Regions from separate parts of the Ignavibacterium sp. genome, predicted to be linked through region 2. Evidence: riboswitches for the same ligand, from Rfam matches in the RefSeq annotation. Region 2 holds a riboswitch; the other holds the start of a gene.

Region 1 (7,459 bases), 1.3 Mb from region 2:
TTTCTTAATACTGAAAGCGAATAATTCTTCAGAACAGTAACACCCAACTTATTTGGTTTTTTAATTTGCGATTTGCTCCAATCTATTTTCAACTTATTCTCTCTTGCCTTTTCAATAGGAATAAGTTGTTTATCGGTTTTTTTCTTCAGATAATCTTCGCGCAGTTTTTTATATTCATCTTTTACTGATTGAATATATTTTCTTCTTTCTGTTTCATCAGGATTAAGTAAAGAAGAAACAACAGGAACGCTGCGCGATGCATCGAGAACATGAATTACAGCTCCATCATAGCTTGGATCAATTTTAACAGCTGTATGAACGCGGGATGTTGTTGCACCACCAATAAGCAAAGGAATTTTCAGTCCTCTTCTTTGCATTTCTTTTGCAACATGAACCATTTCATCGAGCGATGGAGTGATAAGCCCGCTTAAACCAATAACATCAACTTTCTTGTCAATTGCCGTTTGAATGATTTTCTCGGCGTGAACCATAACTCCAAGATCAATCACATTATAGCTGTTACAGCCAAGCACAACAGCAACAATATTTTTACCTATATCGTGAACATCGCCTTTGACTGTTGCCAATAATACTGAAGCCCCTCCTAAATCCTCCTCTTTTGCTTCGTCAAAACCCTCTCTGTTAGAAGCCTCCCCTAAATCCCCTCCAAAGGAGGGGACTTTTAAATTCTTTATAATTTCCTCCAATACATTTTTAGTGTCTTTAATTACCTGCTCATTGGTAAATCGAATCACTTTAAAGCCAACTTCATTTAGCCATTGAGTTCGAATTTCATCTGATTCTTTGTTATCAGGAAGTTGATGAATCAGTCCATCAATTTCTATAATAAGTTTCTGTTCGAGGCAAACAAAGTCGGCAATATATTTTCCGATTATGTGTTGTCTTCTGAATTTATAGTTCTCAAGTCTTCTATCCCGTAAAAGCTCCCACATTTTTTCTTCTGCTTCAGTAGGATTAGAACGGTTTTGTTTAACGAATTCCTTAAGTAATCCATAAACGCCCGGATCTGCTGTCATCCAATCAAACTTATCTGACTCTGAGGAAGAGGCATTTGCTCCCTTCTCCTTTGGAGAAGGGCTGGGGATGAGGCTTTCATTTCCCGAGGAGATTTGGGGTTTGGCAATAAAAGGTTCCAGTATCGCCACTGCCTTTTTCATAACTCTCGCGCTTTTTACAACCTGTGGAAGAAACATTTTGCCTGCACCAAATAAATCACCGACTACATTCATTCCTGCCATCAAAGGACCTTCAATTATTTCAAGCGGTGCGGAATATTTTTCAAGAGCTTCTGCAATATCATCATCAATATAATCAGTGATGCCTTTAATCAGTGCGTGCTTTAATCTTTCCTCAACCGAAAGATTTCGCCATTCATCTTTCTTTTCTTCAATATGAACTTTGTCTTGCTTCTTAATCTTTTCAGCAAAATCAATTAATCTTTCCGTTGCATCAGTTCTTCTGTTAAGAATAACATCTTCAACCAGCTCGAGTAAATCTTTGGGAATATCTTCATACACTACAAGCTGTCCGGCATTTACAATTCCCATATCCATTCCAGCTTTAATAGCGTGATACAGAAAAGCCGAGTGCATAGCTTCACGAACAACATCGTTACCACGGAATGAAAAAGAAAGGTTACTAACGCCTCCACTTACTTTTGCAAGTGGCAAATTTTGTTTTATCCAGCGTGTTGCTTCGATGTAATCAACTGCATAATTATTATGCTCAGACATTCCTGTTGCAATAGCAAGAATATTCGGATCAAATATTATATCCTGTGGTGGAAATCCAACTTCTTTGGTTAGAATATCATAAGCCCTTTTACAGATTTCTATACGCCTTTCAAAAGTGTCTGCCTGACCTTTCTCATCAAACGCCATCACTATAACTGCTGCACCATAACTTAAAATTTTCTTTGCATGTTCTTTAAATACTTCCTCGCCTTCTTTCAATGATATGGAATTTACAATTCCTTTTCCCTGCAAACATTTTAATCCGGCTTCTATAACTGACCATTTTGATGAATCGATCATTATCGGGAGTTTCGCAATATCAGGTTCTGCTTCAAGTAGATTCAGAAATTTTGTCATTGCCTTTTCTGAGTCGAGCATACCTTCGTCCATATTAACATCAAGCACCTGAGCACCGCCTTCAACCTGATCTCGTGCAACCGAAAGTGCTTCATCATATTTCTCCTCTTTAATCAGCCTCGCAAACTTTTTCGAACCGGCCACATTAGTTCTTTCACCGATGTTCATAAAATTTGAATCGGGACGAAGTATGACGGGTTCAAGTCCGCTTAATCTTAAATATGGTTCCTGAGGTTTTGGAATTCGTGGTTTATGATGTTTGACTATTTCTGCAATTGCTCTGATATGGTCAGGAGTTGTTCCGCAACATCCACCAACTATATTCACAAATCCACTTGCAAGAAAATCTTCAAGCACACTTGCCATTGATTGCGGAGTTTCGTCATATCCTCCCATTTCGTTTGGAAGTCCCGCATTCGGATAAACAGAAATAAATTTATCAGCTATATTCGATAAGTCCTCAACGAATGGTCTCATCTGCTTTGCACCAAGAGCACAGTTTAATCCTACGCTTACAAGATTTTTAGCGTGAGAAATTGAAATATAAAATGCTTCCACTGTTTGTCCTGATAAAGTTCTTCCGCTCATATCAACAATAGTTCCCGATATCATAAGCGGAAGCTCAATATTTTTCTCTTCGAGATAATTTTGAATTGCTATGATTGCAGCTTTTGCATTTAATGTATCAAAGATTGTTTCAATCAAAAGGATATCAACACCGCCATCAACAAGTCCTTTTGTCTGTTGATAATACGCATCAACCATTTCATCAAAAGTAACGGCACGATAACCCGGATCATTAACATTCGGTGAAATCGAAAGTGTTTTGTTTGTTGGTCCTAATGCGCCTGCAACAAATCTCGGCTTGATAGGATCAGTTTTATTAAATTCTTCCGCAACTTCTTTTGCAATTCTGGCAGCTTCGAAATTTATTTCATAAACAAGATGCTCGGTATGATAATCTGCCTGTGAAATTGGGGTTCCGTTAAATGTGTTAGTTTCAACAATATCGGCACCTGCTTCAAAATAAGCGCGATGAATACCTTTAATTATTTCTGGTTGAGTAAGACAAAGAATATCATTGTTACCCTTTAAATCGTATGGATGATCTTTAAATCTCTCACCGCGATATTGTTCTTCTGTAAGTTTGTGGCGCTGAATCATTGTTCCCATTGCACCATCGAGAATGAGGATTCTTTCAGACAAAAGTTTTTTGAAAATTTCTACATTCATTACGAATACCTTTATTTATCAAACCATAAAAAATTATTTTCTTAGTGTCTTTGTGCCTTCGTGGCGGAAAAGATTTTTTGCCACGAAGACTCGAAGACACAAAGAGATTTAAAACTAAATTGCCTCTTCAGATGATATGAAGAGGCAATCAAAACTTCTTCATCTCATCTTCCCCCTGATAAACAGGGGCAGGATTTAGCACCCGACATCACGACAAAGTCTTGACCGGCTGCTACGGTATCAACGGGCCTGTTCCCTACACCGTTCTTGATAAGATTTTATTATGTAAAAGAACTATTAAATCCTGTTTCAAATATATGAATAATAGTTGCTTTGTCAAGTTGATCGTTTAATACTGAACTAAATGATGTCCGCATTTCTTTTATAGCTTGTCAATTATCTTTAAATTTCAAACAGCAAAAATCAAAGGATTGTTTCATATGATAGTTGTAACTGGTGGCGCTGGTTTTATCGGAAGCGCTATTGTGTGGAGATTAAATAATCTCGGGAATGATAAGATTATTATCGTTGACGAGCTCGGCACTACAGAAAAGTGGAAAAATCTTGTCGGATTAAAGTTTCAGGAGTTTATTCACAAAAATGATTTTATTAACTCTATAGTTGAAGACTCTATTGAATTTCCTGTTGAAGCAATAATTCATATGGGAGCCAACTCTTCTACTACAGAAAAAGACGCAGATCACCTTTTTTCGAATAACTATCTCTATACTCAGGAACTTGCCAGGTATTGTTTATCAAAAGAGATTAGATTTATCTATGCTTCCTCTGCAGCAACATACGGAGATGGCTCGCTTGGTTTCGATGATGATGAATCGAAGTTGGAAAGTCTTCGTCCATTAAATATGTATGGCTACTCAAAACAATTATTTGACCTTTGGGCAAAACGAAATAATGTTCTTGATAAAATAGTAGGAATAAAATATTTCAATGTTTACGGACCTAACGAATATCACAAGGGAGATATGCGTTCGGTTGTGCACAAAGCATTTGAACAGGTTCGTGATACAGGAAAGGTTAGATTATTCAAATCTTTAAATCCTCAATATAAAGATGGCGAGCAGATGCGTGATTTTGTTTATGTAAAGGATGCTGTTGATATGACACTTCATTTTCTTGAGCATAAAGACCAAAACGGAATTTACAATGTTGGTTCCGGAAAAGCTCGCACCTGGATTGATCTTGTAACAGCTTTATTCAATGCTGTTGGTAAACCGGTAAACATTGAGTTTATTGATTTGCCCGAACATCTCCGGGAAAAGTATCAATACTTTACCGAAGCTAATCTTTCTAAAATCAAAAGGGCCGGATATAATAAATCAATTACTTCTTTAGAGGATGGAGTAACTGATTATGTTAAGAATTATTTACTGAAAAATTTATATCTAGGTTACTGAAAAGACTAAGAATAAAGGTGAGATTAAGAGTGAGCGGTTAGCTCACTCTTTTTTTAAAACTTTTCTTCGTCATCATCCAGAAGATCATCTTCATCATCGAGATCATCAATATCAAAATCGTCATCAATTAAATCATCTGCAGGCTCTTCGTCTTCGTCGAAGAAATCATCGTCTTCATCTTCATCAAATAAATCATCATCATCAACAAGATCATCATCTTCTTCATCATCATAATCATCAAAATCGTCGTCTTCATCAGGGTTTTTTCTTTTAGCTGCAGAAAGTTCCTGCTCTGCAAGAAGTCTCCAGAATGATTTATTGACTTCGTTTTGTTCGTTATTAAGAAAATTTAATTCATTCATTTCCATCTTTAATAGTCTCCAAATAATCTTTGTAATTTCTTAAGTTAATTTATAGTTGCTGTGTAAATCTCCAAACAGAAAAATAAAAATCCAAAAAATTTTTTGTTATATTTCACACGCATTAAAAACATACTTGCTTTATTAATAACAGTCAATTAAAAAATTTTATCTTATGAAACTCGCAACTCTCTGTTATGTTCTTGACCAAAATACTAATTCAACTTTAATGATTTACCGGAACAAAAAACAAAACGATTATCACGAAGGCAAATGGAACGGGCTCGGCGGAAAGTTTGAACAAGGAGAATCACCCGAAGAATGTGCAATTAGAGAAATTGAAGAAGAAAGCGGACTGAAAGTAAAATCTGTTAATATGAAAGGTTTCATTACCTTTCCTTTATTTGATGGTAAAGATGATTGGTATGTTTTTCTTTTTACCGCTGATGAATTTGAAGGAGATTTGATTGATTCGCCGGAAGGACATCTTGAGTGGATACCAAATGATAAACTTACAGAAATAAATCTTTGGGAAGGAGATAAAATTTTTATTCCGTGGTTATTTCAGGAAAAGTTCTTTAGTGCAAAGTTTAATTATGAAGATGGAAAGTTTGTTGGGTATGATGTTAATTTTTATTGAAAAATTGAGGTGCTTATGTTTATAGAAAATTTATTAACTAATACTTTAGGAACTATTTTAGGTGGTTTATTACTATCTATTATTTATTTTATTATCTATGAGAAGATTTTTCCTAAAAAGAATCTCACTGGTGAGTGGGAGGCTGCTTTGATAATTAAAAATACAAAATACAAACCCTACGAGGGCCTAACAGTATTTTACAAGATACATTTATTACATAAAGGAAATGAATTGAGTGGAACCGGAGAAAAGGTTAAAGAAAAACGAGATGATGGATATTTCCATGAATTTGAATTTGATAAAAGAGTCACATTGTCGCTATAACTTTTCACCCAATTTGGCAAAAATTATCACCCAATTTGGCAAAAAATTTTTTGGCTTTTTTAGATAATAATTTGACTTTATATCCCTATTGAGTCGGTTAAAATGTGTCATTTTGTCATACCGCTTGTTCGCTCTCTATAAGATAATCAATTGTCATTAGATCAATCACAGACAGACCTATTTTATCCAGGTCGGAAAGGGCCAGCTTGGGACTGTCAAAGTTGATCTCTACATCCAAAAGTTTGGAAATTTCTTGTTGGAATTCTTCTAAATTATTTTCCTTTACTTGGATTTGTCCATCTTCTCTTTTTTCCCCATATTTTTCCAATAATTTAATTCTCAGCGACTCAAAAGTCTCTAATTCTTTCTGGACCTTTGGAATAAATTTAGCTAGCATATATGCCTGCTTAATAGGTAGTTTATCGCTGTTTGAAATCTTATTCAATACACTAATAGAATTTACTATTTGTAACAATTTTATACCCATTTAATTATCCTTTCTTGATGAAATTTTTGTCATTTCAAACTTACTTAATTTATTTTAATATTAATATATTATTATCTTTTAATTTAAAGCACTCCATACTGGTGTACTCTGAGTTAAATGAAGTACACATATATACTTTACCATCGCTTGAATTTAAATACATATCAGAAAGTTTAATTCCATATAGTGGTGAAGTTGAATATCTACCTGAAAAATCTAACAACAGGATAATTAGCAACTTTTATATCATATGCATTAATTTCAAATGCGTTTCTTTCTAAATGATAAATAATTCATATCCGAATTATATCATACATTCAATCCTTCTTCATTTATACTTGTGTTTTGTTCCTTCATATCCGTAGAACTTTAAATCACTATACTTCAAAATCTAATGCTCTTTTATGAACACCTCCTATTAAAAATCCGGCTCTAAATTCAATATATACAGCATAAATATCAGGAATATTACCAGGCACAATCAGCTCAATAGCATTTGCTTCCAGTTTTTATCAATAACAGAAGCGCTTGCATATCCAACTCCAGGAACATTAGATTCCAAAAATTGAAAAGTATGAATAATTTCTCTTTTGATAACCGCTCCCCACGATGACATTAAAATAAATTACATTAACAGTTCCGTTTAAATTGTGGTATGTTCCTGCTTCGTATTTAATACCTCTCAATTTGAATTCAATTTTAATTTTTCTATTTAAAACCCTATCTGTATCACTAAACAGTCCCTGTATTGTACCATAAGTTAATTCATCAATATCAGTTGCTCGTTGCTCCTGCATCTGTGTTAACGTAATGATATAATGTATTTAATGCTTTACTCATATAGAATAACTGATGTTGATGTTTGTGTATGTAATGTTTGACCGTAATAC
Region 2 (7,459 bases):
GGCTATGGAAGCAAGTTAGTTCTCTCCGGAGAAAATCCCACACTCGATTTTATAAAATTTAATTTTGATTATGGTGTTATCCACTTTACCTCTCTGCACGCATCAACTGTTGGCAATTTTAGTTATGATATAAATCAGCGTTATACAAAATACCTGGCATTGAACAGATTAAGATTATCCTTCAAAAATCTTTTTGATTTTGGAATCGGTGAAACAATGATTTACTCAGGCAGAGGAATTGAACTTGGTTATTTAAGTCCACTTGCATTTTATAAATTTATTGAAATGGATTTACAGGACAGAGATAATGGAACTCTATGGATGGATTTTCAAACAAACTTTCTGAAGAAGCTTCAGTTTCAGGCAACATTTTATCTTGATGAAAATATACTCAGCAATCTTCAGGATTTAGAAAGATATACCAACAAAACTGCATATCAACTAAATGCATTTTGGTATGAGCCATTTTCAGTAAATGATTTATCATTAATTTTAGAATACACCAAAATTCGTCCTTATGTTTATACTCATCGTGATCCAAAGAACACTTATACAGCTTTCGGAACAAACCTGGGACATCGCATTGGTCCTAATGCTGACGAGATAATGTTCAGGGCTAATTATAATCTTAGTGATAGAATAAGATTAACGGGTGAATATCGTTTTACAAGAAAAGGAAATAATGTATATGACGAAAATGGTAATCTGATTAAAAATGTTGGTGGAGATATTTTTTTAAGTCATCCTGATATATTAGAAAACAAAACAGCAAAGTTCTTAGATGGTGAAAGAATTAACACTTCACATTTTATTTTGGGAATGAGAATCGAGCCGATTCGTGAATTTTATTTTGACATTTACTTTAATTATCTATCAACAAAGAATCTCACAAAATCTATTATTGAAAATCTTAGTTATGCACTTATAAAATTCACTTTGGAATATTGAATAATGGTGAATTTATATCCTACCACTTCAGTCGCATTAAAAACAGAGTCTAATACTAATTATCGTAATTTGGAAATTCTCAATAATTAAATTTATTATTAAATAAATATTAGCATCTATCGTAAGAATAAATATAAGATAATTATAACCTCAATGAATTTCATTAAGGGTGAAATATTATCAGAGAATTCTCATATATGTTTTCAGAGCGCATTGAAAAATTTAACTTTTGTAATTCCAGAGAGATTCAAAGCCCCCATTATTAAAAATTCAATTAAGCAAGTATGGTTAGGAATAAGACCTGAAGATATTCATCTAAAAAGCGAAACTGTAGTGAACAATAATCAAGATGTAATAAATTCTGAAATACATTTAGTAGAACCTTTAGGTAATCAGACATTGATCTATTTTAGTTTTGAAAATCAGCAAATTGTTTCTGAGCATAGAGGATTTGCAACTCAAGTAAAAGGCACTTTAGCACAACTTTCATTGGATTTGGAAAAAATACATTTGTTCAATTTTTTGACTGAAGAAAGAATTGAAGAAGAGAATATTTAAGTTCGTAATTAGAATAATATCTTCCCAAAATAATCTTATATTCTGTCCCTCTGGGACAAAAAGCAATTAAGAGCTGCCTGACACAGAATTGCACACAGGCAGTTTTGAATTAAAGTTAATTTAATCCCTTTTAGGGATTGAATATTTTTAGAAATATTTTTATTTCTAAAAATTAATAGAGTTCATTTTTTAATTTCTAATTTGTTTTGTGCAGCAGTGATCAGAATTATTATTTATTGATAAGCACCCTCTTGACATTTTATTTTCAGAATATTAATATAGCATCGTGAATTTGATCCTATTCTGTTCATTGTAAAACTTAATTAAATTTTTTCAGTCGCGATTTAAGGGCAACTTGCAGCGACTTAAAACAAATAGCTAAAGCGCCAATATGAGAGTTTTTATAAGATCACCCTCCCGTTTGGCGAGGGTTTTTTAGTTTAAATACATAGTGGGATTTGAGCCATATTGCAGCCACTTTAAAATCTGCTAAAAAGGCAAACAGAACTTTTTAACTAAAGCCTGTTGCTGAACTTTTAGCAGCAGGCTTTTTTTGTTAATTAAATTTTATTGGAGGTTAAAATGGACTACAAATTAGCAATCAGACAAGGAGATATCCTTTTCTTAAAAATTGATCAAATTCCAAGAAACTGTGAAAAGTTAAATACTAAATTGATTAAAGAAGGTGAGGTCAGCGAACATTGTCATAAAATTAATTACGGGAATGCAACATTATATAAACCATATGGAAAATCTTCTGATAACTTTTATCTTCCTGCAGAACAGCTAATTGGTTATCTGGAGGTTACTGACCTGGCTGTTATTGGACACGAGGAACATAAGCCCATACATCTTTTAGAAGGGGCTTATGCAATAGTTCAACAAAGAATATTTAATCCTTTAGAAAGGGGTGAGAATTATGGGACCGACTAAAATTATTCTTCGGGAAAAAGAACACTTTGAGAAATTTTATAAAATAATAACCGGACAATCTGATAATAAAGAATCTCTCACAAGCAAAGAGGCAACATTCCTTCTTCAAAGATTTGAAGAAAGATTAAGAAGCTGGCAAAAAATGTTTGAGAATATTAAAACGGCAAATGAAGAAGATTTCAAAAAATATTCCGAGCAATGGCTGAGGTTTATGGGATGTACAAAGAAAATAAGCTACCCTATTATATTAACCCAGGAACTGATTGTTAATCCAAAACTGATTAATGATTCTGGGGAAATTATTCAGCCGGTTTCAGTTGCTATAAAATTCTACAATATGCTTGCAGAGGTCTTTCACAGAGGTGGAGTCTCGTTTAATGTCATTCAAAGAATGTTTAATATTTCTGAAAATTATTCAGGCTTAATGAATTCTCTTTTCTTATACAAGATGCTTGGCTATAATCACAATGAAACTGTTGATTACTACGGAGATAACTTCAAAAATTATCATCTCCCGATAAGGAACACTCTTGATAGTTTGCTTTTCTGTGCATCCGAATGCATGTTTTATGCGGTGGGAGGATATAGTTATCTTGACAATTTTGTAATCGAGGATGGAATCGATTCAGATACTTATGTTGAAGGATTAAAATTGCTGCGCAAAGCAATTGATGCAGGTCTTGGTTATTTCATTTTTGGGGATGATTTGATTGGTATTGTAGATATTCCCAAAGTTAAATTTAACAGCCGAGGAGAGTATCATTGTGCTGGCGGTCCTGCTATGAAAAATATTTTGGGTAATGAAGCTTACTTCTACAATGGTACGGCAGTAAACAAAAAAATAATTATGCATCCTGAACAAATTACAGTAAAAGAAATACTCTCAGCACAACATCCCCGCATCAAAGAAATAATGATTGAGAGATATGGTTTAGGGAATTTAGTGGAAGCGGTTGGGTATATTGTACTTGACGAGGTTAAAGTTGAAAAATTCGTTTATCAGTTACTCAGCATAGATATTGAGGAAATTGCTCCAATTGTTGTACTAAAAGTGACCTGCCCATCCACAAAAAAGAAATATTATTTAAGAGTTCCCTCAACATACAAAAAATTTCAGGACGCACTTGCCTGGACTTTTGGAATTTATTCTGCTGATCTGCGCAGATACTTCGAAACTTAACAGAAAGGAGAACAGATGAAAGAATTTGAATTCACATCCGAATCAGTTTCAGAAGGACATCCGGATAAAGTTGCCGACCAGATATCAGATGCAATTCTTGATGCTTATCTGGAAAAAGATTCTGATTCGAAAGTAGCAATAGAAACAATGATTGCAAAGAATCTGATTGTTCTTGCTGGCGAAATTTCTTCAAGTGCTGAGGTTGATTATCGAGGAACTATAAACAATGTATTGAACTGTGTTGGTTATACAAACGGCTACAATGGCTTCAATTCAGAAAATTATGAACTGATTACCAGCATCACCAAACAGTCAGAAGATATAGCTGAAAGTATAAATGTAGATGAAGAAAAACTTGGTGCTGGTGATCAGGGAATAATGTTCGGGTATGCAGTCAAAGAAACAAATTCACTGATGCCTTTGCCTATTTCAATTGCTCATAACCTTCTAATTAAACTTGCTGAAGTCAGAAAGTCAGGCAGATATGATTTTCTTCTGCCAGATGCAAAATCTCAGGTTACAGTTAAATACATTGATGGAAAACCAGTAAGCATTTCTAAGATTATTATATCAACGCAGCACACTGAATTTGTGCATAGGAAAAAGCTACGAGAGATTCTTCTTGATGAAGTTATCACAGATACTGTACCTTCGGATTTAACATACTCACCTGATGATTGCGTTATAAATCCATCCGAAAGATTCGTTAATGGCGGACCTTTGGCAGATGTAGGACTAACAGGAAGAAAAATAATTGTCGATACTTACGGAGGCAGTTGTCCTCACGGTGGTGGCGCATTTTCAGGAAAGGATGCCAGCAAAGTTGATCGCTCAGGTGCATATATGGCTCGTTATATTGCAAAGAATATAGTAGCAGCCGGAATTTCAGAAAAATGCACTGTGCAATTAGCTTATGTTATCGGAAAACCTGAGCCGATATCAGTATTCCTTGATTTTCACGGCACAGGAAAAATCAATGAAGAAAATCTTTTGAGAATTATACCTGAAATATTTGATTTAACTCCAAATGGAATTATAAAGCAGTTTGGGCTTTATAAACCAATATTCAGAAAAACTGCTGCTTATGGTCACTTTGGAAGAAATGAAAATGAATTTTTGTGGGAAAGAACAGATAAAGTTGAAGCACTTAGTAATCTGCTTAAATAACAACTTAAAATTCAAAGGAGAATAAAATGAAAAACTTAACTCATATAACAGTAATATTGGATCGCTCTGGTTCGATGCAAGCAATAAAATCAGATATTATCGGTGGATTTAACACATTCCTTAAAGAGCAAAAGGAAGTTCCGACAAAATCAACATTCACATTAATTCAATTTGATACTGTAAATCATTATGAAATAGTGCATAACTTTAAACCAATATCAGAAATACCTGAACTGACAGATAAAACATTCGTCCCTCGAGGGGGAACTCCCTTACTCGATTGTTTGGGAAGAGGGATTAATGATTTATCTGAACAAATATCAAAATTGCCGGAGGATAAAAAGCCAGATAGAATATTTTTTGTTGTAATTACAGATGGTCACGAAAACTCGAGTACGGAATTTTATAAAGAAGACATAGTAAAATTGATAGACAAGAAAAAGAGCGAAGACAGATGGGAGTTTTTATTCCTCAGTGCTGATTTGCAGGCAATATCGGATGCAAGACATTTCGGAATAAATCAAACGAATATTTTCGTATTCAGAAAGGATAAGAAAGAAGTAAATAAAATGTGGGAAAACTTATCGTATAAATTAAGTATGGCAAGAGCAGATTATAATTATAAGATTGATTTGAATGATAACACCGAAGCGACGAGCTGAGACCTGATTAGTACAAATTTAATTCTCTCAAACCCCTCGGCTAAGAGGGGTTTGGGATGAATACCCATAGGTCTTACTTTTCAAAAATTATTTTAATAAATCAAAAAAAGTTTTTAATTTCAATTAGATGATGACGTCTTTAAAGTAAATTTATATTTTATCTTTTTCGTTACTTTAATCAGTAAAAGAAATGTTTGTTGGAAAATATAAAGCCACACTTTCTAATTCTATCTTGCTAGTTATTCTTCTTATTTTTGAAAAGTAAAATAAATCTTTGCGAGAGGGAGAAACATGGCAACTACTACCGCAACAATTTTTATAGGTAAAACGCATCCGTATCATAGCGGAATAATTCCAACACACTTAATTCAATTAACTGAGAATGATAGACCCGCTTTAATCTTACAAGATTTAAAGGCGATAGACAATAAGATAGTAATCATACCAACCGTTGAAAATATGGTGGATGATATTTTTTTAATGATTGCTGTTTATGTTTATAATTTGATAACTCCTCCAAAGAAACTTGATAATCCATCCAGAGATAGTCTATACGAGCTACTTACAGATCAAGAACGAATTATCATTTACAAAAATGTTAAAAGAGCACTTCAAGGGACAAATATTAAAGTCGTATTTAACATTTTAGAGTATTCGCATTTAATAAACCAAATCGAAGATATAAAGAAATATTCTGTTAATTATGAGGTTACAACTCCATTTATCAAGAATGAATTCAATGTTTGGCAAAATAAAACTATATATAAAGAATTTTAAATTAGAATTGATTGACTTTAATAATTAGTTCTAAAAGAAATCATGATAATCTCTTTCTGTTCCTTGAATTGAAAAATCAAATTCTAAAAAGTATTTAACCTTATGCCTACAATTTTTGAAAACATCAGTAATAAACTAACTGAAGGATTGAAAAATTCTTTGTAAGTCTCTCATCTTGCCGATTTTTGCTTAGGCTATTTTAATTTGAGAGGTTGGAAAGAAATTATTGATTAAGAAAATTTGTAATAGATTCAATAGACCTGAAGGTGCATTAGAATGAAAAGTATGGAATGGTTTGAAGGATCTACTTTTCAGTCAATAAAACTCAAGAAAAATCAAAAATCTAATAATAAAAGATGGAGATGAATATGCACAAAATTATTCTTCCTTATGGGTTCAGTTGTGAAATTGAAAAAGGGCAGGATTTTACTATTTATAGTCCCAAAGGCTACTTTAAGAAGATTGGATTTCCGCACAAATTTTGGGATTCTATTTATGAATATGGTAGTAATTCTGGTAGGAAGTGGGACGGCAATGGTAATCCACTAACTGAAAACACTGTCAAAGATTTTTATTTTGCGATTATTAAACAAGTTGTTGGATTTACAAGCGTAAAACAAAAAGTAGAAATTAGAAAAAGAATTATTGATGCCTTTAAGAAATTTTTTGACAGCGAGTAAATACCTTTATCCACTTTAAACTTAACATAATATAACTATTCGAAATTAAGACTTCATATCTCATCTTAATTAGTAACTTTTTATATGATTATAATATTTACACAGGGCATAAAACTCTTAATTGCAGTTATTTAATAATCTTTCATCATCACTTTTTGTTCAGAAAAAGATATGTCAGTATCTATCTTTAATATAGATCAATTAAAAGTCGATTACTAAAAAGATTTTAAGCGTATCTGAAGCAAATGTGAAGCGTATGTAAAGCCCATGTGAAAGATGTTTAATACAGTTAATCTATAACTCTTCATTATTTTTTTAGTAACAAATCCCTGCAGTCTTTAAAATCACAATTCATAACTTGAATGGTTACTGAAAGAGTCTGCGAAGCATCCTTTGGAGAACCTCCGACCCTCTGCTTGTAAGGGGGGTCGGGGGTATTTAAATATTGTTTTCTTGCAAATTTCAAGGGTATTTTGTTCTATTATTGAACTATTTTTTGAGTATACTACTTCAGTTTCTACTTCAGTTTTTAACAACTAAAAAGTTTCAAACAA

Evidence for each region. Region 2 has a riboswitch for S-adenosylmethionine ahead of Q0X14_RS00565 (hypothetical protein). Riboswitches for the same ligand answer to the same signal wherever they lie in the genome.
Region 1: another riboswitch for S-adenosylmethionine. It lies ahead of metH (methionine synthase); the one in region 2 lies ahead of Q0X14_RS00565 (hypothetical protein).

What each region holds. Positions count from the first base shown of each region.
Region 1 is NZ_AP026678.1:2,427,744-2,435,202, forward strand. It holds gene metH (methionine synthase) at 1-3,344, opposite strand, end outside; SAM riboswitch class I at 3,506-3,621, opposite strand; gene rfaD (ADP-glyceromanno-heptose 6-epimerase) at 3,785-4,759, shown strand; gene Q0X14_RS10460 (hypothetical protein) at 4,813-5,121, opposite strand; gene Q0X14_RS10465 (8-oxo-dGTP diphosphatase) at 5,294-5,758, shown strand; gene Q0X14_RS10470 (hypothetical protein) at 5,774-6,082, shown strand; gene Q0X14_RS10475 (hypothetical protein) at 6,198-6,569, opposite strand; gene Q0X14_RS10480 (hypothetical protein) at 7,121-7,366, opposite strand.
Region 2 is NZ_AP026678.1:135,083-142,541, forward strand. It holds gene Q0X14_RS00555 (capsule assembly Wzi family protein) at 1-948, shown strand, start outside; gene Q0X14_RS00560 (TOBE domain-containing protein) at 1,102-1,506, shown strand; SAM riboswitch at 1,833-1,908, shown strand; gene Q0X14_RS00565 (hypothetical protein) at 2,089-2,439, shown strand; gene Q0X14_RS00570 (DUF6745 domain-containing protein) at 2,426-3,619, shown strand; gene metK (methionine adenosyltransferase) at 3,635-4,786, shown strand; gene Q0X14_RS00580 (vWA domain-containing protein) at 4,813-5,448, shown strand; gene Q0X14_RS00585 (hypothetical protein) at 5,740-6,225, shown strand; gene Q0X14_RS00590 (hypothetical protein) at 6,594-6,905, shown strand.